Regions from separate parts of the Microbacterium sp. C-MGS6 genome, predicted to be linked through region 1. Evidence: predicted binding sites of a transcription regulator. Region 1 holds the regulator's gene; the other holds the start of a gene.
The links. The regulator LexA, encoded in region 1, represses DNA repair genes until DNA is damaged. The targets are predictions, from matches to a motif close to TCGAACANNTGTTCGA.
Positions count from the first base shown of each region.

Region 1 (3,407 bases):
GTCCGCGACGCCGCCGAACAGCACGAAGTTGGACCACGAGAGGTGGGGCGTGTAGCCGAGGGCCTCCAGCGTGGCCGTGATCCGGTCGCGCTGCTCCACGATCTCCTGCACCATCCCGAGCATGACGTCGGCATTGCGGAGCGCGGCGACGGCCGCCGCCTGCGTCAGGGCGCTCAGGTGGTAGGGCAGGCGCACCAGACGCAGCGCGTCGATGAACGCGGGGTCGGCGGCGAGGTAGCCGACACGGGCACCGGCGAAGGCGAAGGCCTTGCTCATGGTGCGGGAGACCGCCAGCCGCGGCCGGCCCTCCAGCAGAGTCAGTGCAGACGGGGCATCGCGCGGCGCGAACTCCTGATAGGCCTCGTCGACGATCACCACGCCACGGGCGGCGTCGTAGACGGCCTCCACCACGTCGAGCCCCAGCGGCGTGCCCGTCGGATTGTTCGGCGAGCAAAGGATCACGATGTCCGGGTCGGCCGCACTGACCTGCTCCGCGGCCTCCTCCGCGGTGACGGTGTAGTCCGGCTGCCGGGTGCCGGCGATCCACGACGCCCCTGTGCCCTTCGCGATGAGCGGGTACATCGAGTACGTCGGGCCGAAGCCGAATGCCGTGCGGTCCGGACCGCCGAAAGCCTGGAAGATGTGCTGCAGCACCTCGTTGGAGCCGTTTCCCGCCCAGATCTGCTCCGGCGTGAGGCCGTGACCCAGGTAGTCGGCGAAGGCCTCCCGCAGCGTCGTGAACTCACGATCCGGGTACCGGTTCACGTCCCGGATCGCCACGGCGATGTCATCGAGGATGTCGCTGGCGACCTCGTCGGGAACGGGATGCGTGTTCTCGTTCACGTTCAGAGCCACCGGCAGCGGGGCCTGGGGCGCGCCGTACGGGGTGAGTCCGCGCAGATCGTCGCGGAGCGGGAGATCGTTGAGGGAGAAGGTCACCCTTCCCATCTTAAGAGGAGCACGGAGAGCCGAGGTCATCGTGACGACCGGATCGGAGGACTCGGGCTCCGCGTCAGTCGGTGTAGCGGGCCGGGAGCGCGAGCTCCTGACCGACCTGCAGCTCGCCGCCGCGCAGGAGGTTCATGCGGCTGATCTCACCGATGACCTCGCGGGGGTCGGCCTCGGGGGCGATGCTGCTCGCGATCGACCAGAGGGTGTCGCCGGGCATGACCGTGACGGTCTCGACGGAGACGGCCGGTGCGTCCGCGCCGGAGGCGATCGCACTGCCCCCGCTGATGGCGGCGAAGGCGATGCCCGCTGCGAGCGGGACCGAGGCGAGCGCGAGCAGAGCGCGGCGGCCGCGTGCCGTGATCCGCAGCCGGGTGGCCGGACGGGCCGATGCCGGGAAGGCGGTCGCGGTGCTGAGGCTGATGCTGCTCATGTCTGCTCCTTACTGTCCCGGCGCCGGAGCCCGGGGAGGTTGGCGTAGCTTTCGCATCCGCGCCTCGGCCGGGAGCCGTGGATGCGAAGCTACGTTCCGAAGATATCTTCGAGTTCGAACATCTGTCAAGCTGTCTTCGAAACCGCGGCCCGCGAATCGCCCGACACGCTCGAACAGATCTTCCAGATCCGCGCTTTTCTCGGATACGGTTTCGATAAGGACACCCCACCACGGGCCACCGACATTCGAAGCGGCACGTCGGATCACGCAGTGAAGGCACGTCGGATCACGCAGTGAAGGAGCACCATGAGCGACACCTCAGCCCTCGAGTCCGAGGCGCCGCGCACCCGCCGTCGCAAGAGCCTCAGCCCGAAGCAGATGGCGATCCTCGAGGTCATCCAGGCCTCCATCGCACAGAACGGCTACCCGCCGAGCATGCGCGAGATCGGCGACGCCGTCGGACTCAAGTCGCTGTCCAGCGTCACGCACCAGCTCGGTCAGCTCGAGCTCAGCGGCTACCTGCGGCGCGACCCGGGCAAGACGCGCGCCATGGAGGTCCTCATCGACCTTCCCGGCACCGGTGCGGAGAACCCCGCGGATGTGGCGACCCCGGTCGGCGACGCCGCCCTGGTCCCGCTGGTCGGCCGCATCGCCGCCGGCGTGCCCATCACCGCCGATCAGCAGGTGGAGGAGATCTTCCCGCTCCCCCGGCAGCTCGTCGGCAAGGGCGACCTCTTCATGCTCAAGGTCTCCGGCGAGTCGATGATCGACGCCGCGATCTGCGACGGGGACTGGGTCGTGGTCCGGTCGCAGAACACCGCGGAGAACGGCGAGATCGTCGCCGCCATGCTCGACGGCGAGGCCACCGTCAAGGTGCTTCGTCGTCGCGACGGCCACACCTGGCTGCTCCCCCGCAACTCCGCGTTCGAGCCGATCCTGGGCGACGAAGCCGTCGTGCTCGGCAAGGTCGTCGCGGTCATGCGCGCCGTCTGAGACACACGACGAAGGCCCTCCCGGCGCACCGGGAGGGCCTTCGTCGTCTCGCTGAGCAGGAGTGTCAGGCGGTGACCACCACGTCCTCGCGCACCCGGCGGGTGGCCTCGACGATGTTCCGCAGCGATGCCGTGGTCTCGGCGTAGCCGCGGGTCTTCAGGCCGCAGTCCGGGTTCACCCAGAGCTGACGGAGCGGGATCTCCTCGACCGCGCGACGCAGCAGGGACTCGACCTCCTCGACCGTCGGCACACGCGGCGAGTGGATGTCGTAGACACCGGGGCCGATGCCGTGGTCGAAGCCGACCTCGGCGATGTCCGCGACGACCTCCATGCGGCTGCGGGCCGCCTCGATCGACGTCACGTCGGCGTCGAGCGCACGGATCGCGTCGATCACGACGCCGAACTCCGAGTAACAGAGGTGGGTGTGCACCTGCGTGGCCGCCGCGGCGCCGCCCGTCGCCAGACGGAACGAGGCGACGGACCAGTCCAGGTACGCGGGCTGGTCGGTCTGCTTCAGCGGCAGCAGCTCGCGCAGCGCCGGCTCGTCGACCTGGATCACCTGGATGCCCGCGGCCTCCAGATCGGCGATCTCGTCGCGGAGGGCGAGCGCGACCTGGTTCGCGGTCTCCCCCAGAGGCTGGTCGTCGCGGACGAAGGACCACGCGAGGATGGTGACCGGCCCCGTGAGCATGCCCTTCATGTGCTTCGCGGTGAGCGACTGGGCGTATGCCGACCAGGCGACCGTGATGGGCTCCGGGCGGGAGACATCGCCCCAGAGGATCGACGGACGCGTGGCTCGTGAGCCGTACGACTGCACCCAGCCGTGCTGCGTGACCGCGAAGCCGTCGAGGTGCTCGGCGAAGTACTGCACCATGTCGTTCCGCTCGGGTTCGCCGTGCACGAGGACGTCGAGACCGAGGTCCTCTTGCAGGGAGACGACCGCGGCGACCTCACGGCGGAGGAACTCCTCGTAGTCGTCCTCGGGGATCTCGCCGCGGAGGAACTGCGCGCGTGCGCGGCGGATGTCGCCGGT
Region 1 is NZ_CM176934.1:2,344,104-2,347,510, forward strand. It holds gene AC3B5L_RS11445 (histidinol-phosphate transaminase) at 1-939, opposite strand, end outside; gene AC3B5L_RS11450 (LysM peptidoglycan-binding domain-containing protein) at 1,013-1,381, opposite strand; gene lexA (transcriptional repressor LexA) at 1,688-2,374, shown strand; gene metE (5-methyltetrahydropteroyltriglutamate--homocysteine S-methyltransferase) at 2,439-3,407, opposite strand, start outside.

Region 2 (3,407 bases), 1.4 Mb from region 1:
TCACCGTCGCCGTCCGCTACGCCGGGTGGATGTTCACCGCCCCGCTGACAGCGGCGCCCGACGTGACGGCACACCTCGGCAGGTCCCCGCTTCTCGCGGGCCGTCGGGTCGAGCTCGTACGGAACGAGGACGGCAGCCTGCGGCTGCGCCGCGAGTGGCCGGGCGGCGCCTGGCGCGACGCCCTCGCACGAGCCGCCCGCCGCGTCCGCTCCCGACTTCGCCGCTGATCCCCCACCGACAGATCCGTCCACGCAGCAGATCCCTCCACACGCGCTGACGCCCGCGCGATCCCAGTCACGCTGCGACATCGAAGCGCGCCCGTCCGCCCAGCCGCGGTGTGCGCTGAGGGTCGACCCACCGCGGCGGAAGGAACCACGGTCGGCCGGTCACGCCGGAACCCTCGATCACGATCTCCCACCCGTTGTCGTGGATACGGTGGTGGCAGGTCTCGCAGAGCAGGATCCCGTTCGAGAGATCGGTCGGACCTCGATCTCGCTGCCACCAGCGGAGGTGGTGAGCCTTCGTCATCCCGGGCGGGAGCCCGCACATGGCGCACCCGCCATCCCGCTCGGCGAGGGCCAGCCGCTGGGCTCGGGTGAAGAGGCGCTTCTCGCGGCCCCAGTCCAGAACCTCGCTCGCACCGCCGAGGACGCAGGGGAGGACGCCCCCGCTGGCCGCCATCCGCCGCGCGGCGCCGATGTCGATCACCTGGTCGAGCCCGTCGACCGTCGCCGACCCGGTTCCCGCCTGCAGATCGTCCAGCGATACCCGAACGATCACCGTCGCCCCGGCGAGCGGCACCCGATCGCCCTCGCACCCGAGCGCGTGCGCGCAGAAGAGGGACAGCGCATCGGCCTGGATCATCGCGACGGAGCGCCGATCCGCGTCGGGCGACTCCGCATCGGGGGCTTCGAGGCGGGCGGCGAACACGGCAGACACGTGCCCGCGGATCGCGGTGACGACCGGCGCAGCGGACTCGGCATCGAGCTGCGCGTGCAGATGCACCATGCCGTCACGTTCGAAGATGCGCAGTCCGCGCCGACCGCGCTGTTCCTCCGCCCGCGGCGCTACGCCGTCGGGGTCGAGCCACGCTTCGGCGCGGAGGACGAGCTTGCGCACCGCATCAAGCTCGAGCCCTTCGGCTGCGGCGGTCAGCACGCGTTCCGCCTCGGCGATGCGCTCCACACCGGCCGCCACGCGGCAGCGATCGAGGAGAGCGACGAGGAGACCGATCGCCGGCGCTCCGAGCACACCCGACGCGAGTGCTTCCCGGAGGAGCGGATACCGCGCGGGCAGCGGTGCGCCGAGCAGATCGCTCCGCGGCGCGGTCGCCTCTCCGACCTTCACCAGGCGCTGCGCCCCCGCCGTCGAGATGCCCGTCGTCGCGGCGATGAGCTTCGCCGCCGTGCGGTACCCGCGTTGCTTCGCCAAGCTGTCGGCCCCGAGCTCCGCGCGCGACTCCCGGGCGATGCCGGCGGCCACGTCGACGTGGATCGCATCGAGCCGGCGCTGCAGAAGTCCGATCGCGTCGGCCACCTCGACGAGCTGCACGCGGGAGAGTTCGGCGACATCGCCCGCGGCGCCCCACGCCTCGTCGAGGCGATCCATCGCCTCGCGCAGTCCGGACGTTTTCGACATGCTTCATTCTATCTCGGCAGGCCTCAACTTTCGAAGTTATGTTCGAATGCATGCCGGCATTCTGCCGCGGTCTGCCGCTCCTCCTGCCCGCCCCTACACGTCGAAGAGCGGGGCCGGGCGGCAGTCGCGGCGGTAAAGATTGCCTGGGCCGTGTCGATCGGTGCGACGATCGCGCGTGGGCATCAGCACGCGACGAACATCACGCATCCCGAGCAGGACAGAGGGGGTGGGGTCGCACCACGAGAACCTGCCCTGGCAGGAGGTGGAGCCGCCCGGTCATGGCATCGGTCCCTCGCGCTGCGGGCTGACCGCGCTACGCGACCGGCGTCGTCCGCAGCGAACTGCGTCGCAGGAACAGGAGGGTTGGAATCCGCGACAAGCGAGACGAGGTCGCCGCAGGTGTGGAACGAGTCTAGAACGGCAGGTCGCGAGACCCCGGTGGGGCGATGAGGATGCCCGTGATCTTGCCGAAGCCGTTGTAGGCAACGCGGCCGATCCACTCTCCGGCCTCGTGGTGCAGGGTCACCTGCACGATCGCTCCGTTACTCAGGTGTCGGTTGGCGAGCGTGCTCAGCGGCGTGCTGCCGTCCGCCGTCTGTACCGTCGAATCGACGCAGGCTTCGAGGCGGCCGGTGTCACTCCGGATCTGGTCCCACACGCTCATCAGTTTGCGCTTGGTCAGCGCGCGACCGCAGGCGTACGTCATGTGTGCTCGCACAGCCTCGTAGTCGCCGGCATCCAGGTGTGCGAATACCGCGCTCGTGCGATCCGAGAGGTCTGTCACGGGCGATGCCATCATCCCTGCCTCACCCTTGGTGCCGAATCGCTTGAACGCTGCTTGTCGGCTCACGCCGAGCGTGGCGCCGATCTCTTGCCACGAGACGCCATGCGAGCGCGCGGTGGAGACCGACTCCTGCAAGCGCTCACGCGAACGCCGGACCAACTCGTCGGCCTGACGGATCATCAGAACCTCGTCATCCGAGCGAGACGGCGCTTCTCGTCCGCCAGCGTCGACGAGGGAGGCGAGGTCGGCGAGCGACAAGCCGCTGGTCGATGATCCATCCATGAAGCGAGCCTATGGGCCGAGCTCGTGAGCGTCAACTAATGGATGACATTCACGAATCGCACCTGTTCACCTCGTCGCATCCTCGCGTTCACGCCGCGCGCCTACCTTGAATGCGGACGCGCGACCGCGCTCACGAAACCAGACAATCTTTGTGCCTTCACCACAAGAACCGGTAGTGTCGCATCGACACACCTCGAAGGCGAGAAAGGGACGAACATGGCCGACAGGCAGCAGAGGCGCTGGGCGCTCATCGGATTGACGGCCGCGGCGGCGATCGCGCTCACCGGATGCACAGCGGGCGGCGACGGAGACGCGGGCGACGGCGGCGGCAGCGACGGCGACACCCTCATCGTCTACACGAACTCGAACAGCGACGGCCGCGGTGAGTGGATCACCGAGAAGGCGGCGGACGCGGGCATCGACATCGAGATCGTGGGCCTCGGCGGCGCCGACCTGACGAACCGCATCATCGCGGAGAAGAACAACCCCGTCGGCGACGTGGTCTTCGGCCTGAACAACATGTTCTTCGAGCAGCTCAAGACGGAAGAGGCCATCACGGCCTACGAACCGAGCTGGAGCGGCGAGGTCCCCGCAGACGCCGGCGACCCGAAGGACGGCGCGTTCTGGCCGCTCGTGGAGCAGGCGATCGTCACGGTCTACGACGAGAACCGCATCAGCGACGCTCCGGCGGACCCGGACGACC
Region 2 is NZ_CM176934.1:282,067-285,473, reverse strand. It holds gene AC3B5L_RS01390 (glycosyltransferase family 2 protein) at 1-227, shown strand, start outside; gene AC3B5L_RS01385 (HNH endonuclease signature motif containing protein) at 295-1,638, opposite strand; gene AC3B5L_RS01380 (hypothetical protein) at 2,051-2,704, opposite strand; gene AC3B5L_RS01375 (extracellular solute-binding protein) at 2,921-3,407, shown strand, end outside.
Region 2: the regulator LexA is predicted to act here: its motif matches at 1,669-1,684, upstream of AC3B5L_RS01385 (HNH endonuclease signature motif containing protein).